Regions from separate parts of the Salicibibacter cibarius genome, predicted to be linked through region 2. Evidence: riboswitches for the same ligand, from Rfam matches in the RefSeq annotation. Region 2 holds a riboswitch; each other region holds the start of a gene.
The links. A riboswitch is a leader RNA that binds a small molecule or an ion and turns the genes downstream of it on or off. The one in region 2 is predicted to bind S-adenosylmethionine.

Region 1 (4,709 bases), 1.1 Mb from region 2:
GCTTCTCTTGTTCCTCTCGGAGCAGCTCGACATTCGGTTGAGGGATTACTTGGCTTCTCTTGTCCCACTCGGAGCAGCTCGACATTCGGTTGAGGGATTACTTGGCTTCTCTTGTTCCTCTCGGAGCAGCTCGACACCCGGCTGAGGGATTACTTGGCTTCTCTTGTTCCTCTCGGAGCAATTCGACCTCCGGTTGAGGGATTACTTGGCTTCTCTTGTTCCTCCCCGGACACGTCCATACCTTTATCTAGCGAAACTGTCCGATATAGCCCTCTGATCGGACAGCCTCGCTGTTTTCTTTTATTTGTCTGAAAAAAGGCTGATCCTCTTTTAGAAAATCAACCCTACTCGTCCACCATTTAGCTCTCTTCCCAAACCTCGTCCGCAACTTCTTTAATATGGCGCAGTTTTGCCCATTGCGCTTCTTCCGATAAAACATTCCCTTCTTCTGTGGAAGCAAAGCCACATTGGGGACTGATCGCCAACTGTTCAAGCGGTACATACTTTTCAGCTTCACGAATACGGCTTTTCAACGCCTCTTTATCTTCAAGTTCACCTGTTTTTGATGTTACGATGCCGAGCACAATTTTTAAGTCATCACGATTTACATATTGCAAAGCTTCAAACGAACCGGAGCGCTCATCATCGTATTCCAGAAAAAGACCATCGACTTCAACTTCCTGGAAAACCGTCTTTGCAACCGGATCATAAGCCCCACTCATGGACCAAGTGGAACGGAAATTCCCACGGCAAATGTGCATTGTCACCGTTAAATCATCCGGGCGATCCGAAAGCGCCTCATTAATAATCTCTTTATACCACTGTTGCTTATTTCGTTTGTCTTGTTTTTGCTCTTCCGTGTCATCTTCGGTCGGAATAAGAATCGCCCAACCAACATCATCGAATTGCAAGTAACGACACCCGGCATCGTAAAAAGCATGAACAGCTTTTTTGTATGCGGCCGCGAGATCTTTGCGAAAACGTTCGCGATCCTCATAAACACCGGATACAAAATGATGATCCGCGTAAAGCATGCTTGGACTCGGAATCGTTTGTTTGGCCACGTGATCTTCGCCGACGATGCTTTTTAAGTAGCGAAAATGTTCGAGGAATGGATGATCTTCCGGAAAATCAAGCTCTCCGATGATTCGTACGAGCCAAGGCTTCGTTTCCACACCTTTAAATTTATAGCCATGTTCCGCTTCGTATCCTTCCACCCCGTCAAGCCCTTCGAGGAAATCGAGATGCCACCAGGCGCGGCGGAATTCCCCATCCGTAATAGCCGTAAGCCCCGCTTCTTTTTGTTTTTCCACAATCGCGTAAATTTCTTCATCCTCGACCTCGCGCAATTGTTCAGCCGTAATCGCGCCGGCTACACGATCTTCCCTCGCTTGCTTCAAACGCTCAGTCCGTAGAATGCTCCCTACATGGTCTGCACGATATGGCGCGTGCTTTGCTGTCAATTCTGCCATCTTTCCCAAAACTCCTTTAATAAAAATAAACCCTCTCTTCCGAAGAAAAGAGGGCTATAGCCGCGATCCTCTTATCTTCCTGGCATTAGCACCTTCCACCATCGTGGGGTTGCTGAAGCGTCAGCGGGCCAGTCCCTCTGCTTCTCTTTATAAGAAAAACCAATTATTTAACTCTGAATAATAGTCTATCAGGTTCTATGTCATTTGCATAGATCAAAAAAGAGAGATGATCCGTTCGAACGACCGACGCTTCTCGTTGACGTCGTGAATATTCGTCAGAATCAGCCATTTGTCATTGTGATAGCGCTCCGTAAGATAGCTTAATTGTTCCCGTACCGTGTCCGGACCGCCAATGATCATACGCCTGCGATTTTCCCTGATTTTTTGTTGATCCCGTTCCGTTTTTTTAGCCGCTTTCGCCTCTTCTACGGTCGGCACACGGCTATCCAACCCTTTTTCCGTTCGCAACAACCACATATCCTGGCTCGTGGCTAGTTTTTCTGCATGTGCGTCTGATTCTCCGCAAATGACGAAAACAGCGGTTAACGCGTGCGGGGCAGTCAAGCTGCCAAGTGTGAATTGTTGCCGGTAAACCTCGTGGGCTGCTTCTCCGCGCGAGGGATCGATAAAATGCCCGTACACATAACCTATACCGAGACGGGCGGCGATTTCTGCACTATTTTCCCCGAGACCAAGAGAATAAACTGGTGGCGCTGCCTCCGTTCTCGGTGTTGCTCGTACGCCCTGTGGCGATTGGCCACGGACATATCCAGCGAGAGCTTCCAATTTTTCCGGATACGCATTTAACTGATTCTCTTTCCCATCGGCGAGCGCAGATCGAACCCGTTCGCCACCTCCGGGTGAGCGTCCCACGCCCGCTTCAATCCTTCCCGGGAAAAGTGCTTGCAATTGCAGGAGTTGGGAGGCGACTTTATAAGCGCTATATTGCGGAAGCAAAATACCGCCGCTACCCACGTGCAAACGCGTCGTACGGCTCGCCAAAGCCGCCATCATAATTTCCGGAGAACTAGATGCCATCCCCTTCGTCGCGTGATGTTCGGCAAACCAAAAACGTTCGTATCCAAGTTGCTCCGCGTATTGGCCGAAGGAAAGCGTCTCTTCGACGATATCTTCTGCTGTCTTACCTTTTGGGGTTGGCATTTGTTCCAAAATTCCCAGATTCATCGTTTATTCCTTCTCCATTAACTGTTTTTGATAGCAGCTAGCTCTGTTTCTAAGCGATGGATTTGTTTTCTCATAGCCATCATTTCTTCTTCCATATATTGAAGGCGACCTTCCGTGACTTGTCGCTCGTTCGTGCCGACAGCGCCCACCCGCGCTTCCTCTTTCCGTTCATCATAACTGAATTGTATTGTTGGCTTCTCTCCGTGTACAGCCTGGATTGCCTCGGATATCACTTTCCCGTAACGGTCTTCCAACCAATCTGCCGCAAACTCATTCGCTGCCATAATCGTCCACACATGATTCGTGATCTCCAACGTCGTACCCTGCAACCATGTTTGAAAAGCCGGCTTTGAAAGGTTTCGTTCCAATACCGCCAAGACCTCCCGCCAAACGTGTGTATTAGCCATTGTACTCCTCCGTTTTTAAGAAAAATAACCTAAGCCTTGCTTTTCACAACTTCAGTTTTTTAAGCGCCCTTTTTCTTTCCCGGTTAAAATGCTTGGTGGTTTCGGCAAATAACTCGTCCCATCTGGACTTAAAATAATTGTACACGGCAGGGTATTGCTTTTTTAATTTTAGAATCCCTGCCGCATACCAGTCTTCGGCTTCTTCAAAATCCTTGGGGATCGGTGGCAAAGGTGTCATTGCAGCGTCTAAATCATCATTAACATTGCTATAGAGCTTCTCTGCATGAATAATGACCATCGGATAAATCTTTTCATCACGGGACAAACGATCCATCTGCTTTTCGAGGTGAACCAATTTCTTTATCTCTTTGATATCTTCTTTTATATCCGGATTCGCGGGATCGATTCTTTGCGCCAATGCTAAAAACACTTCGGCTACCCGGTAGTATTGATGATCAAAGGCTTTGTCATACTCATCCATTACACTATTCAGCAGCTCTTCTTTCTCTTCCTTCTCCTCAATAACATCGATGAACTTCAGAAAGCGTGATTTTGCTTTTCCAAGAAGCGACCAATGATGGGCGTTGCCAATGGCACGCAACCATTGCGCATAAACCGGCCAATCATCAAACGTTTCCTCGCCGTCTAGGGGCAATGCTTGCTCAGCCACCTCTATCGCACGTTCAAATTTTTCCAAAATGACACAAAGGATCGATAATCCTTCAGCAATGACCCTCTGTGATGTTCGATCCAAAGCCTTTTCCCAGCCTTCTTCGAAAAGATCAAAGGCAGTTTCCATATGATCATGGTCGATTAAAATACGTGCGTAAAGGGAATATAGATTCCCGAGGGAAAGATTATAATTCTCTAGCCGAGTATTGTTAAGGGCTTGATCAAAGATTTGCCGAGCCGCTTGCACATCCCCCCGATTAACTAGAATACGCATCAAATCCGATTGCGCATGCAAGTTACCCGGATTGATGGCTGTGATTTGCTCATACATTTCCTCCGCCTTTTTCTCATTGCCTCTCTGAAAGTGGTCTCTCGCCTCTTCGAACATTTTATCGATTTGCCCGCCGTATTTTCGGGAGATATCATATTGCTTGCGTTTGACCGGATCTTTTAGCGTCTCATAAGCTTCCCGAATTTCTTCAAAACGGTTAGGGTCTGTCTCAGGCGGGTGTTGTTTTACAGCATTAATGTATTTCTCTTTAATCCGGCGTTGGCTAATGTTTGCGTTTGTTCCCAACCGTTTGTACAAACTTTCCTGTTTCGCTTGAGCCACACTCATCCCCCCTTACAGTTCTAAATCAACGGAAAGATCGATTGCCCGCTCGATTGCATCGTGCAACAACGTCGAATCTTCTTTTGACAGCGCCGTTTCCAACTCCGCGATCGTCTGTTCAATCTCTTTTTTAACGTCACCTTCTCGATTTCCCAATTCCTCTACCAACTGTGATTTGTACTGTCCTGCCTCTTTGCTTAGGTCGGAAGATGCTCCTCCCTCTTCTTCCTCATCGAAAATGTCATCGACGTCCTCGTCAGATCCATAAGCGGATTCCACCTTGGCAAGGCTGTCTTGAAATGCCGTGTCTGAATTTCGATCCAGCGCGTCTTCAACGGTAATCGTCATTTCTTTCCCGGT
Region 2 (4,709 bases):
AATCTTTATCAAAGGCCGCTTTATCGCGATATTTATATACCGAAAACAAAGATAGGATACTCCGGGTCTCAGGTTGAAATTATTAAAGCCCATTTAGGTTCGTCGCCATCATTGCTACGGCTTTTGCTGGAAACGGGGGCGACGCATGGGATCGTCCTTGAAGGGTTAGGAAGAGGACAAGTTCCGCCGGCTTTTATGCCGGTGATCGCGAATGCCCGGGTCCCGATTGTGATTACGACGAGCGCAAATGAAGGCGAGGTCTATCCAGCATATGAATATGAAGGAAGCACGTACGATCTGATGAATCATGGGGTTATTTTAGGGAAGGATTATAGTAGCCGAAAAGCAAAGATAAAGCTGCATGTGCTTTTGGAAACCGGTGTTACGGACCTCCAGGAAGCGTTCAACAAGTGAAACTCCATCCCGGTGTGAAGGAGGGAAGCGGCAGTGACGACGGATACAAGGTACCGCATCGTAATCCGTTGCCAGGATTGCGGCGAGAAATACATCTTGCGAGGCCGCCAAAAAGGGAACGGGCAATATGAGACAGGGTTTAAGCGGTGCGTATGCGGCAATGAAGATGATTTTGTCGTAGAAGCATCTCCGGAGTAACCCTCCCCTACTAAAGCTACATCCGCGCCTCTTGAACAAAAAAGTTAGCGCCGCATTCCCCTTCAAAATCTACGATTTAGCGGGGGTTAGGCGCTAAGGTCTTGTTCTTAAAATTATTTCGAAAGAGGGGAAGTAACTATCTGATGACCAAGTGTAGAATTAGACTTTACATAAAAGATAACGTAGAATAAAAAGCAAACAAATGTTTCTGATGTATATGACCTTGGAAAACTATCGGAAGGAGGGTTTGGTGATGAATAGAGTTAGAACTTTGTCACACAAGATTACAAACCATTCACGCATCTTCGATGCAACACTAGATATCTACAACGACGCACTGGCTTTTATAATCGAAGTCATAGAAAAAGGATTCGATACTCTTGGTGAGATGACGACGAAGTCTATCACTGTTGCGGTGGAAAAACTCATTCATACGACTAAATCAAACCCTTCTCCGAAGTGCCGGGCGTTTAATGTTCGGTTTTATAAGTTTCCTTCGTATTTCCGAAGAGAAGGCAATCGCTCTTTCTGAAGGGAGAAATTTTAAAAAGAGTCCTCCGAGGTTGCAATTAAAACAGAAGGCGTTTCCGGTGTTTTATCGAGGAAATATGTTTGAGAGAACATCAGAGACACGGCCCAAATCAAAATATTTCATAACAATGATTGGGTATGGATTGATATCGCATTTAAGGAACAAGACCTATATAAACGTGGGGTTTGGGATTTGGAGAGAAAACAATCCTACACTTGTTAAGGTCGGGAAGAAGTATTTCCTTAACTTCAGCTATCAATCAAAAGTGGCATTAAATAAAACCAAAATTATTGACCAAAAAGTATGCGCAGTAGACTTAGGGATTAACAACTCTGCAGTTTGTTCCGTCATGGATGTAAACGGCACTGTCTTGGCTCGGGAGTTTATTAACCAGCTAAAAGAAAAAAGACCGGTTATATACGTTGACGAACAAACTACGTAAAGCACAACGGACGTCTGGTTGGATTGTAGCGCCGAATTTTTGGAGAAAAATCAATGGGGTTCAAAAACACATCGTGAATGATACGTCGCAGAAAATAGTGACATTTGCAAGTGAAAACAATTGCGATGTCATTGTATTCGAATTCCTGGACAAAATGAAGACGGTGAAAGGGTATTGGGGCGCGAAAAAACTTCGTTTTAAGCTCCGTTACTGGCGAAAGAAAGGGATTCTCAAAACAAGGTAACGGAGATGGCGCACTATCTTAGTATGCGCATATTAAGAGTGAATGCTCGTAATACGAGTAAATTGGCATTTGATGGTTCCGGAAAAGTGGAACGCAATGGCAAAAAAGACCTTGCCACGTTTACAACAGGCAAAGTCTATCATGCCGATTTATCGGGGTCATATAATATCGGCGCACGATATTTTGTTCGTGGCATTCAAAAAACCATTTCTGAAAAGCGATGGTTGTCCCTTCAGGCAAAAGTTCCTGGTTTGGCAAAAAGGACATATACAACCTTATCTTCATTAATTAGCCTTACGAAAGCATTAGAGTCGCCGAAGGTGGCTTAACCGCTTTTGTTTGTGCCGTATTTAAGATAAGGGATGCTCCATCAAAATCTTTGATTTAGTTGAAGAGGTTCACACATGACGGAAATTCCTGTACAATAATGAGACAGTAAAATAATAATAATGTTCTTATCAAGAGAGACGGAGGGAAAGGTCCAAAGATGTCTCAGCAACCAGCTCCCCGGAGTCAGGTGCTACTTCCTTCGGAACGGTGGTTCCGGGCGATAAGAAGATGCATTCATCGGTGGCAATGCTTTCTTCTTATTCGATACACAAGAAGAGGGCATTTTTTATTTTTTCTAAACTTACATGTGCAGTAGCTGGGAAAGGAGAAGGGATGATGGAGAGGACATATACGAAGGAGACAAAGCTTGTGCAATCAGGCAACCGCAGAGATGAACGTACCGGTGCCGTCAATGCGCCGATTTACATGAGCACGGCTTTTGAGCATACGGGTGTCGGTGAATCAACAGGCTATGATTATGCCCGTACCGGAAACCCTACGCGTGAGGTGCTTGAAGAGGCGATCGCCGAATTGGAAGGGGGAAGGCATGGCTTTGCCTGCAGTTCCGGTATGGCGGCGATTCAAGCTGTGCTCAGTTTGTTTTCTCAAGGAGACGAAATCATCGCTTCCATGGATTTGTATGGCGGCACATACCGATTGTTTCGCCAATACTGGCCGCAATGGGGGGTCGACGTTCATTATGTTGACCCGCGAGACTTGCAATCCGTTGAGCAAATGATTGAAAAGAATACGAAAGCGTTGTTTATTGAAACGCCGACAAATCCTCTAATGCAGGAAGCGGATTTAGATGCACTCAGTCAAATAGCCGAGGAACATAATTTGCTCATGATTGTTGACAACACGTTTTACACCCCGTTATTGCAAAGGCCTATTGAATTTGGCGCGGATATTGTGATTCATAGCGCCACTAAATATTTGGGCGGCCATAATGATATCGTGGCAGGGCTCGTCGTTACTGATGATGAAGCGTTAGGGGAGCGTCTTTTCAATATTCAAAATGGGATTGGGATGACACTCGGAGCTTTTGACTCCTGGCTGCTACTTCGCGGAATGAAAACGCTGGCGCTAAGAATGGAAAAACATCAACAAAATGCCCGCGCGGTTTGTGAAATGTTAAAAAAACATCCGCTTATCACGGAAGTCCTCTATACGGGCAAAGGAGGAATGCTTTCGTTTAAAGTTCAGGACGAGAAGCTCGTCGACCCATTGCTTCGCCATTTGCGGCTCGTCACATTTGCCGAAAGTCTGGGCGGCGTCGAAAGTTTAATGACGTATCCGAGTGTTCAAACCCACGCGGATATTCCCGAAAACGTTCGGATTAAAAACGGCGTGACGAATGAATTAATGCGTTTATCTTGCGGCATTGAAAATCACGAAGATATCATTGCCGATATTGAATGGGCCCTACAGGAAGCTGGACGCGCGATCCAAGTATAGCCATGGCGAAAAGAGAGAGAGGGATGAAGGTGAAGTTTCTGGAAAAATTGAAAGATGAGATTTTAATCGGAGATGGGGCGATCGGTACTTTGTTGTACAACCGGGGGTATAGCGGTTCGATCGAAGATGCCAATCGCCGCGCAGAAGATATGGTTGTATCCGCACATCAAGAATATATTGAAGCGGGCGCAAATGTTATTCAATCGAACACGTATGCAGCTAATCAGCTTAAATTGGATAATTATGGATTGGGACAGGAAGCAGCTCGAATTAATACCCTGGGAGTGCGCCTGGCAAAAGAGGCGGCGAACGGCAAGAAAGAAGTATATGTAGCAGGGACCATCGGCGGGATTCGTGATGGAAGAGCAAGTTCTTTCACCAATCAAGACATAAAGAAAGCGACCCAATCACAAGCTGAAGCGCTTATGGCCGAGGATCCAGATGTCATCCTTTTGGAGACGTACTATGATCTACACGAACTTATTCAAGCGGTGCGGATCATTAAACGGTTATCGCCGGACATGCCGGTGATCGGGAACGTTTCATTAGGAGATGTGGGTGTTTTGCACGGAGGGATTCCCATCAATGATGCTCTCTTGCGCTTGTTGAATGAAGGTGCGGACGTTGTTGGGATTAATTGCCGGATGGGTCCTGCCCAAACGATTGCATCATTGGAAGAAGTTTCCGTTCCGGAAGGGACGTATCTCTCCGCCTATCCGAATGCGAGCTTGCCAGGCATTCAAGATGGCCGTCTCGTTTACCAGTCAAACCCGGATTATTTTAAAAACCAAGCAGAGGAGTTTCGGAATCAAGGGGTGCGCTTACTGGGCGGTTGCTGTGGCACAACGCCGGAACATATCCGTTCCTTTAAGGATAAATTGCAACACCAAGCTCCTATTGTAAAGGCGCGTGCGAAAGGGTCAACGGTGCGCGAACAAGCTTCGGCGGAAGTCGGAAATACCATTCAACTGGATAAAGAGGATCCTTCCATTATCGTGGAACTTGATCCGCCCAAGTCACTGACGAAAATCGATACATTTATACAAGGGGCGAAGGCGCTCCACGAAGCAGGGGCCGATGCGGTTACGCTC
Region 3 (4,709 bases), 1.7 Mb from region 2:
CCAGGTCATTCCATGTTTCACGTTGTTGTAAAACGTTGTCGGGAACACCCGGGCAGCGAGTGGGAACATGGAGGCCGAAAATAGGATCCATAACGGATTCTACCTGATTTAGTTCTCCCTCAAGCGCCGCTTGCACCATTGCTCTCGTGTACGCCAAATCGATGCGCTCGCTCGTTCCATAGCTCCCGCCGGTCCATCCGGTGTTGATAAGGAAAACGTTGGCGTCATGTGTATCGATTTTTTCGCCAAGCATTTCTGCGTATACAGATGCGTGACGTGGCAAAAACGGTGCGCCAAAGCAACTGGAGAATGTGGCTTCCGGTTCGGTAATGCCCCGTTCCGTACCCGCGAGCTTACTCGTGTAACCACTCAGAAAATGGTACATTGCTTGCTCTTTCGTCAATTTGCTGATTGGAGGGAGCACGCCGAATGCGTCAGCCGTAAGGAAAATGATCGTGTTCGGATGGCCTGCTTTTCCCTGCGGAAGCATATTGTCGATGTGCTCAATCGGGTAAGCAGCGCGTGTGTTTTCTGTGTAATACGTGTCATCATAATCCGGCATACGCGTGTCTTCGTCCACGACGACGTTCTCCAAGACCGCTCCAAAACGGATGGCATGGTAGATGTCCGGTTCTTTTTCCTCGGAGAGCTTGATGGTCTTTGCATAACAGCCTCCTTCAATGTTAAAAATACCGTTTTCGGACCAGCCGTGTTCGTCATCTCCGATCAGAAAGCGATTGGGATCAGCGGAAAGCGTTGTTTTCCCTGTTCCTGATAAACCGAAAAATAGGGCGACATCCCCTTCTTTTCCGGTATTGGCCGAGCAATGCATCGGCATCACTTCCCGTGCAGGCAAAAGATAATTCATCACGGAAAAAATTGATTTTTTCATTTCGCCGGCATATTCCGTACCGCCTATGAGAATCACTTTTTCTTCAAAAGAAATAAGAACGAATGCTTCAGACCGGGTTCCATCTACGTTTGGATCTGCTTTGAATCCGGGGGCGGAGACGATGGTGAAGCTATCCTCTGCAGCGGGATCTTCACCGATTTCCGGACGAATAAACAATTGACGGGCAAATAAATTGTGCCACGCATATTCATTAACAACTTTGAGCGGCAAACGATAACTTTGATCTTTTCCGGCATAGCCGTGGGTAACAAAAATCGCTTCTTGTTGCCCAAGATAATGAAGCACCTTGCGATAAAGCGCAGAAAACACGTCACGGTCAATCGGCGCATTTACCGGTCCCCAGTCGATGTCTTCGTGGATCGAAGGTTCATCGACGATAAATTTATCTTTAGGAGAGCGGCCGGTATATGCCCCCGTCGTCGCCGCAAAAGCACCGGCTTTCGTGAGAATGCCCTCATCGCGTGCAAGTGCCCTTTCCACTAATCTAGGCTCGGGAAGATCGAATTCGGCCTGTCTTTGGTTTAAAAGATGATCTAAGGCTGATACAAATGAAACGGTACTCATAATCGGCAAAATCCTTTCTGTGCTAAGCTGAGGGCATGTAATTAAGATTAGATGCAATTAGTATAACACATTTTATCATATAGTCTATACTATTTTTATGTAAAAAATTTGTGTCTGCGAATGAAATGTTACTTGGGAATTTGAAAATCAATCAGACGAGGTTGTCACGTGTGTGTGGAGCACTTTCTCGGAGTTCGAAATCCTGTTTCGTCGTTCGTTTCGGTCACCATGAATCGTGTATGGTGCTGTGCCCGAACACGTATGACACAATGTTTTTCGATCGCCATGCCCCGTTTATGAAGCCCTACACAGATGAACATGTACCTTTCGGTCTCCATAGTGTTTCCGATGACGATCAAATTCACGCATTCTTTGGCACACCTTAATGAAGGTCTCGTCTACAAGCACTGTGTCGATGAGCCGGAGACGCAAAAATATCTATTCCCTCATTTTGGGGATTACATCTCGCTTCCGAGCCCTTTCGAAATAGCGCTATCTTCGTTTGGTGGGGACATTCTGGTCACAAGTAATCCCCCAAACGGATGCCGGGCTACGCTGAGAGGAACAAGTGAACCAAAGTAATCCCTCAAACGGAAGTCAAGCTACGCTGAGAGGAACAAGTGAACCAAAGTAATCCCTCAAACGGATGCCGGGCTACGCTGAGAGGAACAAGTGAACCAAAGTAATCCCTCAAACGGAAGTCAAGCTACGCTGAGAGGAACAAGTGAACCAAAGTAATCCCTCAAACGGATGCCGGGCTACACTGAGAGGAACAAGTGAACCAAAGTAATCCCTCAAACGGAGGTCAAGCTATGCTGAGAGGAACAAGTGAATCAAAGTTTGGGGATGACTAAGTGGAAAGACGAAGCTTATTTCGATTAATAAATTGTTGTACTTTGAGTTTATCCTGACAGCTTAATCCCATATCTTTATTTCTCGACATGACTGTGTTAAAATCATATGGAAATAATGATTGCGACTTTGATGCGGCTGGTATTAAGGTACGCTCTTATCAAGAGTAGGTGGAGGGACAGGCCCTTGGAAGCCCAGCAACCATCCCCGGCGGGGAAAGGTGCCAACCTGGCAAAGCGATCACTGCTTTGCAAGATAAGAGGCGAAAAAGGTGATGAACGATGACCCCTTTTCCCTCGGGAATCAGGGGTTTTTTTAAATCCATCCACTACACATATAGAACAGATCATCGAAGGAGGAGGCACGATGGAAGCGAATGGACGCAGACTTTTTACGTCTGAATCAGTTACGGAAGGCCATCCGGATAAAATTTGTGACCAGATTTCCGATCGGATTCTGGATGAAATATTAAAAAAAGACCCAAATGCCCGCGTTGCTTGTGAGACGGTGGCAAATACAGGAATGATCCTGGTGACAGGGGAGATTACGACGACGACCTATGTCGATATTTCCAAGGTTACTAGGGATACGTTGAAAGATATCGGTTATACACGTGCAAAATTCGGACTTGATGCCGACACGTGTGCAGTGATGACCGCAATTGATGAACAATCGCCCGATATTGCCCAAGGGGTTAACACTGCTTTGGAATCTCGGGAAGGCAAAATGTCCGAGGAAGAAATTGAGGCAATCGGTGCCGGAGACCAAGGCTTAATGTTTGGTTATGCCGATGATGAAACCGAAGAGTATATGCCATTACCGATTTTTTTGGCGCACCAATTGGCCCGGCGTCTGTCAAAAGTGCGAAAAGACGGGACGATTCCTTTTTTGCGTCCGGATGGAAAGACGCAGGTAACAATTGAATACGATGAAGGGAACCGGCCGCTGCGTGTCGATACGATCGTTATTTCCGCACAGCATCAATCGGAAGTGACGATGGCGAAGCTTGAAAAAGAAATAATGGCCAACGTTATCTTGGAAGTGGTTCCGGAGCATTTGATTGACGAAGCAACCAATATTTTTATTAATCCGACCGGCCGATTTGTGATTGGCGGTCCGCAAGGAGATGCAGGGCTTACTGGCAGGAAAATCATCGTAGATACGTATGGCGGCATCGCGCGCCATGGCGGAGGTGCTTTTTCCGGGAAAGACGCGACAAAAGTGGATCGCTCTGCTTCCTATGCAGCCAGGTATGTCGCGAAAAATATTGTTGCCGCCGGACTTGCAAAAAAATGTGAAGTGCAAATTGCTTACGCGATCGGCGTCGCCCGCCCGGTTTCCATTTCCATTGATACGTTTGGAACCGGTAAAGTGAAAGAGAGCATTCTTTTGCAACTCGTGGAGAAACATTTTGATCTTCGTCCGGCCGGTATCATTCATATGCTAGGTTTGCGGCGTCCAATATATGGTAAGACCGCTGCTTACGGCCATTTTGGACGAACGGATGTTGATCTTCCTTGGGAGCGTACCGATAAAGCCGCGTTGCTTAAAGAAGATGCTTTTGTGGCGGAAGCGAAATAAGCGAAAAAATACCGTTGAGAACGTTTCGTTCCAACGGTGTTTTTTGGCTATTAACACTATCAGAAAAGACTTTGACTTTCGCCATCCTTGGCGATAAGTCAAGTTTTTCTAAAAGGCCCAGTCCCCGTTTCGGAAAACGGGCTCTTGTGTGCCGTCTTTATGAATGCCGTCGATGTCCATATCCGCATCTCCGACCATAAAATCAACATGGGTGATGCTTGTATTTAGGCCCTTTTCCTCCAATTCTTCTTTTTCCATGTCCTTGCCGCCTTCAATGTTGAACGCGTAGGCACTCCCTAAAGCGAGATGATTGGAGGCATTCTCATCGAACAGCGTGTTAAAGAAAATAATGTTTGTGTCTGAAATGGGGGAACGGTGTGGGACAAGGGCAACTTCTCCGATATAAGAAGCACCGTCATCGCCTTCCAGCAATCGTTGCAACGTTTCTTCGCCTTCTTTTGCTTCAAAATCGATCACTTTCCCGTTTTCAAACGTTAACGTAAAGTCGCTGATCAAGGTTCCCCCATAGTTGAGTGGTTTTTTACTGGAAACTTTTCCGTTTACGCCTTTTTTCTTAGCGGCAGTAAAAACTTCTTCGGTCGGGATGTTGGCGACGAAGTTTACGCCTGCTTTGCTGACGCTTCCACCGGACGCCCAGAGGTGCGTTTCAGGGAGTTCAATCGTCAAATCGGTTCCTTCCGCTGTATAGTGCAGAGCGTGGAAATGTTTAGTGTTTAGGGCTTCCATTTTTTCGTCCAACGTTTTCAGATGCTCCTGCCAAGCAGTAACAGCGTCGGGT
Region 4 (4,709 bases), 1.8 Mb from region 2:
TGATTTCCTCTTCACTACAATCCTCATCGATACAGTTCTTCGTATGGTTAATGATCGAATATTCTTCGTTCATACAAACACTAATCGAAAGCGCAATGAGATATTTGTCTTTTGCTTTTAATTCCCCTTCCGCAAAACACGCGTCTGTAAACGCATTGAATTTTCGTGTAAGTTTCGGCAATTGCCCCGATAAATAGTTCATCCCATCTTTATATTCCTGCAAAGCTTCCTCAATGAATGAGTCTCCTTGTGCCATCTGCTCATCTCCCTTTTGCGAAAGTCGTTCCGCTTAGGATGTGCAGGAAAAGGAAAAAAATACATTTTAAAAAAAGCGCCTCCCTCAATGAGATACTCCTTTGAGGGGGCGCTTTAAACAATTATTCTTCAACGGGAACGACTGCTCCATCATACTCTTCTTCCATATAATCCTGAACTTCCGGCGATTGTAAAACGTCCATGAGGGTGGCGATGTCTTCATCGTCTTCATCCTCGCTATTTACCACAACGACATTTACATACGGGTTATCGGCATCCGCTGATTCTGATGCGATCGAATCTTCAAGGGGTAACAAGTCATGGTCGATGGCAAAGTTGGAATTAATCAAAACTGCGTCTCCTTCCCCATTTTCATAAGCCTGCGGTAACAAAGCCGGTTCATACTGCGCCTCGAACTCGAAGTCATGGGGGTTTTCTTCAATATCGTCCAACGTCGCTTCGACCCCTTCCCCTTCCGCCAATTCGATCAAGCCTTCCTCTTCGAACATCGTCAAGACACGGCCATGATCCGCAACGGAATCACTCATAAGGATGGTCGCGCCTTCCGGCAATTCATCGAGACTGTCGTAATCTTGGCTGTATACGCCGATCGGCTCGATATGAACACCGCCAACATCAACGAAATCAAACCCGAACTCGTCAATGTGATCTTCAAGAAACGGGATATGTTGATAAAAATTAGCATCTAAATCACCGTTATCCAACGCTTCGTTAGGAATGACATAATCATTGAACGTTTCGATTTGCATATCAACCCCCTCTTCTTCGAGAAGGTCTTCCGCAAACTCAAGAATTTCAGCGTGAGGGACGTTTGTGGCACCAACGACTAATTCAGATGGTTCTTCATCATCCGCGGCTTCGGTGTTTTCACCTTCTTCCGCTTCATCGCCGTCTTCCTCATCTGCCCCGCAGGCGACAAGGGCGGTTGTCAATGTTCCTAAAGCAATCAGTTTATAAAACTTATTCAATTTGATTCTCCCCTTTTGTTATCTTTTATCAATTTTACGCGTGACGACATCCCCGATGCCTTGAATAATAAAAACGATGACTGAGATGATGATCGTCGCAACGATCGTCACATCCGTGCTATTGCGCTGAAAACCGTCACGAAACGCCAGATCCCCTAAACCACCGGCGCCGATGACACCAGCCATCGCCGTATAGCTGACGAGCAATATCGCGGTGACCGTAACGCCGGACACGAGCGCAGGCAACGATTCCGGAATAAACACTTTGAAGATGATTTGCCTTTGGTTCGCGCCCATCGATCTGGCCGCCTCCACGACACCTTTATCCACCTCACGCAAACCGATTTCCACTAGGCGGGCATAAAAGGCCGCGGAACCGATCACGAGTGCTGGTAAAGCAGCGTTCGGTCCAAGCATTGTTCCCATCACCACATTCGTAAACGGAATGAGCAAAATAATTAAAATGATGAATGGCACGGAACGGAAAATATTCACAAATCCAGTAGTGACAATGTTTACAGTGTTATTTTCCCAAAGTTGTCCTTTTGAAGATAAGAAAAGAATGAGCCCGAGTATAATGCCAAGGAAAAAAGTAAACACGATCGCGATCCCACTCATATAGAGGGTCTCCCACGTGGCTTCCAGCATGTTTCCCCAATCAACGTTTTCAAGCATCGGCAATCACCTCTGCTTCCACCCGGTGGCCGTGAAGAAATTGAATAGCTTCTTTCAGTTGCGCTTCATCCCCTTCGATGGAAACGTACAAACTGCCATAACTCCCGTGTTGTGTTTTGGCAATATTTCCTTGCAAAATATTCACCGTTACGCCAAACGAGCGGATCAATTCGGATACGACCGGTTTTTCTGCATCGTTCCCGACAAACGTCAAGCGAATGACGGTACCCTTTTCCCGCTTGAGCTGCTCTTCAATGGCTTCATTGGAATCTTCCGGGTCGGTGACTTGTTTCACGAATGTTTTCGTAATCTCTTGTTGAGGATGCCGAAAGACATCCAATACATTGCCTAGCTCAACAATCCTGCCACCCTCCATAACAGCAACACGCGAACAAATTTTTTGAACCACTTGCATTTCATGGGTGATGATGACAATCGTGAGCCCTAATTTTTGATTAATATCGTGGAGCAAATCGAGAATCGCTCCGGTCGTTCGCGGATCAAGTGCGGAAGTCGCCTCATCACACAAAAGCACTTTCGGCTCATTGGCGAGTGCTCGGGCGATACCGACCCGTTGTTTCTGCCCGCCGCTCAGTTGCGAAGGATAAGATGCTTCCCGTCCTTTTAAACCAACGAGTTCGATCAACTCTTCCACACGCTCGTAGCGTTTTGATTTTGAAACACCGGCAACTTCAAGGGGGAAAGCAATGTTTTCACGAACGGTTCGAGACCACAAGAGGTTAAAATGTTGAAAGATCATGCTGATTTCTTGTCTTGCGCCCCTCAAGTCCCGATTGGATAGATGCAACATTTCACGATCTGCAATTTTTAAAGTGCCGTTCGTGGGCGTTTCCAGTCGATTAAAGAGACGTACGAGTGTGCTTTTCCCTGCACCGCTGTAACCAACAATTCCGAAAACCTCTCCCTTTTCAATATCCAGATTAATCTCTTTTACCGCTTCGATGGATTGTCCTTTTAATTGAAACGTTTTCGAGACGTTATTCAGATGTATCAGCGAATGAACCTCCTTTCTTTTTATCTCTACTATCCTGATAAGTTCAGTATTTTTTCATCAAAAAAATAAACCTTTTGCCCTACGATGAGCAGAAAGGTTACGCATCATTTCTGTCTCATCTTCCAAGGATGAACACCTTGCAGGAATTGGCACCTTTGTAATCGCCATTACCGGTTGCCGGGCTTCATCGGGCCAGTCCCTCCACCTCTCCAGATAAGAATAGCAGTCTATGAATGCATTTATTTTAGCACCGGCTTTACAGGCTGTCAACGACTGTGGTTTCCCGCATTAGTTCAATATTTTGTAACATTAAACACTTGCCATGCGTCTAAGTTAGAAAAGATACACAAAGGGGAGGGGCATTATCGGTAGCCGAATCTTTTATTATTCATTGATTTTTCTTGTAGTGATCGTAACCGCGGGATGCAATGATGATGAAACGGCTCAACAGGAGCGAGCGGACACGCATAGTGATGATGAAGCCGAAATTGCAGTGGAAGAAGCAGACGACGCGGGAGATTCCGAAGGCGAGGTTGCAACGAGTGATGAAGAAACGGGCGACGGCTCGGAAGATATAACAGACGTTGATATGTCCGACCAAATGATTATTTACAATGGAGACATCGCTATTGAAGTGGATGAATTCAATGAGGCCCAACGTCAAATTGAAGAGCACGTGGAACACATGGACGGCTACGTCGTTGAATCTACTGTCCATGACCATGATAATGAAAATCAGAGTGGGACGTTTTCCGTACGGATTCCTCAAGAAAACTTCACTCCATTTCTGGATGAATTGGAAGCCATGGGGACAGAAGTGTTGGAACGTTCCACTTACGGAGATGATGTCACAGAAGAATATGTTGACTTGGAATCACGCCTCCAATCCCAGGAAACTGTGGAAGAGCGTCTACTGACGTTTATGGAAGAGGCAGAAAACACGGAAGATCTCCTTGATATTTCCGATGACCTGGCTACCACCCAAGAAGAAATCGAACAAATCGAGGGGCGCATGAATTATTTGGAAAATAACGTCGCCTATTCTACGGTGAACATTGACATGCAAGAGATGGCTGCATCCACCTTACAAGACCGACAATCATTGAATACATGGGGGCAAGCAACCAGCCTTTTCACGGATACAATCAATGTGCTGGTTTCCTTTTTTTCCGGTTTGGTCGTAGTCATGATCGGTTTATCCCCTGTACTGGTACCTTTACTGATAATAGCAGCAGCGGTCGTGTTTTTCCTGAAAAAGAAATAGAAGGCGCCGTCGGGGAAACGAATTTCTGGCGCGCCTCCTTTATTTGGCACCACACGAAAAACTATTATTATCAAAATTGCCACGTTACAATAAGATGTAGAAAAGTCATCGAGAGGAGTTTTGCACGATGTACGAGCAGCTATCATCTTTGCGTGAAGAGGCACAGGCCGAATGGTTAACGACGACGCTCGTCTCCATGGATAGCACGAACGGAGGCATGGGGGAAATCGAAATACCCAATTATATACATAAGCTTATTCGTTCGTTCCCATACTTCCAAAAACACCCGGAACACGTCTGGCTACAAACGATTCCAAATGATGAACGCAGAAATGTTTTCGCTTTTTTGCCGGGGACGGCGCATGCAAAAGATACGATTATTTATCACGCCCATTATGACACGGTGGGCATTGAAGATTACGGCTCTTTAAGTGCGCAAGCATTCGATCCGAAGGCATTGCTCGCCTATTTTTCCGAAGAAACAAATAATACAGAAATACGGGAAGATGCC

Region 1: linked by a shared signal. The riboswitch ahead of HUG15_RS04650 (5-methyltetrahydropteroyltriglutamate--homocysteine S-methyltransferase) and the one ahead of HUG15_RS10810 (methionine biosynthesis PLP-dependent protein) in region 2 are both predicted to bind S-adenosylmethionine.
Region 3: linked by a shared signal. The riboswitch ahead of metK (methionine adenosyltransferase) and the one ahead of HUG15_RS10810 (methionine biosynthesis PLP-dependent protein) in region 2 are both predicted to bind S-adenosylmethionine.
Region 4: linked by a shared signal. The riboswitch ahead of HUG15_RS19450 (methionine ABC transporter ATP-binding protein) and the one ahead of HUG15_RS10810 (methionine biosynthesis PLP-dependent protein) in region 2 are both predicted to bind S-adenosylmethionine.

The regions. Positions count from the first base shown of each region.
Region 1 is NZ_CP054705.1:909,754-914,462, reverse strand. Features, by position in the region: gene HUG15_RS04650 (5-methyltetrahydropteroyltriglutamate--homocysteine S-methyltransferase) at 360-1,472, opposite strand; SAM riboswitch class I at 1,541-1,628, opposite strand; gene HUG15_RS04645 (LLM class flavin-dependent oxidoreductase) at 1,686-2,657, opposite strand; gene HUG15_RS04640 (DnaA N-terminal domain-containing protein) at 2,675-3,064, opposite strand; gene HUG15_RS04635 (DnaJ domain-containing protein) at 3,108-4,349, opposite strand; gene HUG15_RS04630 (Hsp70 family protein) at 4,362-4,709, opposite strand, start outside.
Region 2 is NZ_CP054705.1:2,053,750-2,058,458, forward strand. Features, by position in the region: gene HUG15_RS10795 (asparaginase) at 1-414, shown strand, start outside; gene HUG15_RS10800 (hypothetical protein) at 448-612, shown strand; gene HUG15_RS23035 (hypothetical protein) at 866-1,144, shown strand; gene HUG15_RS23040 (hypothetical protein) at 1,203-1,586, shown strand; gene HUG15_RS23045 (hypothetical protein) at 1,836-2,159, shown strand; SAM riboswitch class I at 2,283-2,387, shown strand; gene HUG15_RS10810 (methionine biosynthesis PLP-dependent protein) at 2,494-3,618, shown strand; gene HUG15_RS10815 (bifunctional homocysteine S-methyltransferase/methylenetetrahydrofolate reductase) at 3,648-4,709, shown strand, end outside.
Region 3 is NZ_CP054705.1:3,731,872-3,736,580, reverse strand. Features, by position in the region: gene pckA (phosphoenolpyruvate carboxykinase (ATP)) at 1-1,477, opposite strand, end outside; SAM riboswitch class I at 2,484-2,591, shown strand; gene metK (methionine adenosyltransferase) at 2,696-3,910, shown strand; gene HUG15_RS18820 (aminopeptidase) at 4,019-4,709, opposite strand, start outside.
Region 4 is NZ_CP054705.1:3,856,490-3,861,198, forward strand. Features, by position in the region: gene HUG15_RS19435 (carboxymuconolactone decarboxylase family protein) at 1-256, opposite strand, end outside; gene HUG15_RS19440 (MetQ/NlpA family ABC transporter substrate-binding protein) at 378-1,244, opposite strand; gene HUG15_RS19445 (methionine ABC transporter permease) at 1,263-1,919, opposite strand; gene HUG15_RS19450 (methionine ABC transporter ATP-binding protein) at 1,912-2,934, opposite strand; SAM riboswitch class I at 3,047-3,154, opposite strand; gene HUG15_RS19455 (DUF4349 domain-containing protein) at 3,341-4,198, shown strand; gene HUG15_RS19460 (M20/M25/M40 family metallo-hydrolase) at 4,326-4,709, shown strand, end outside.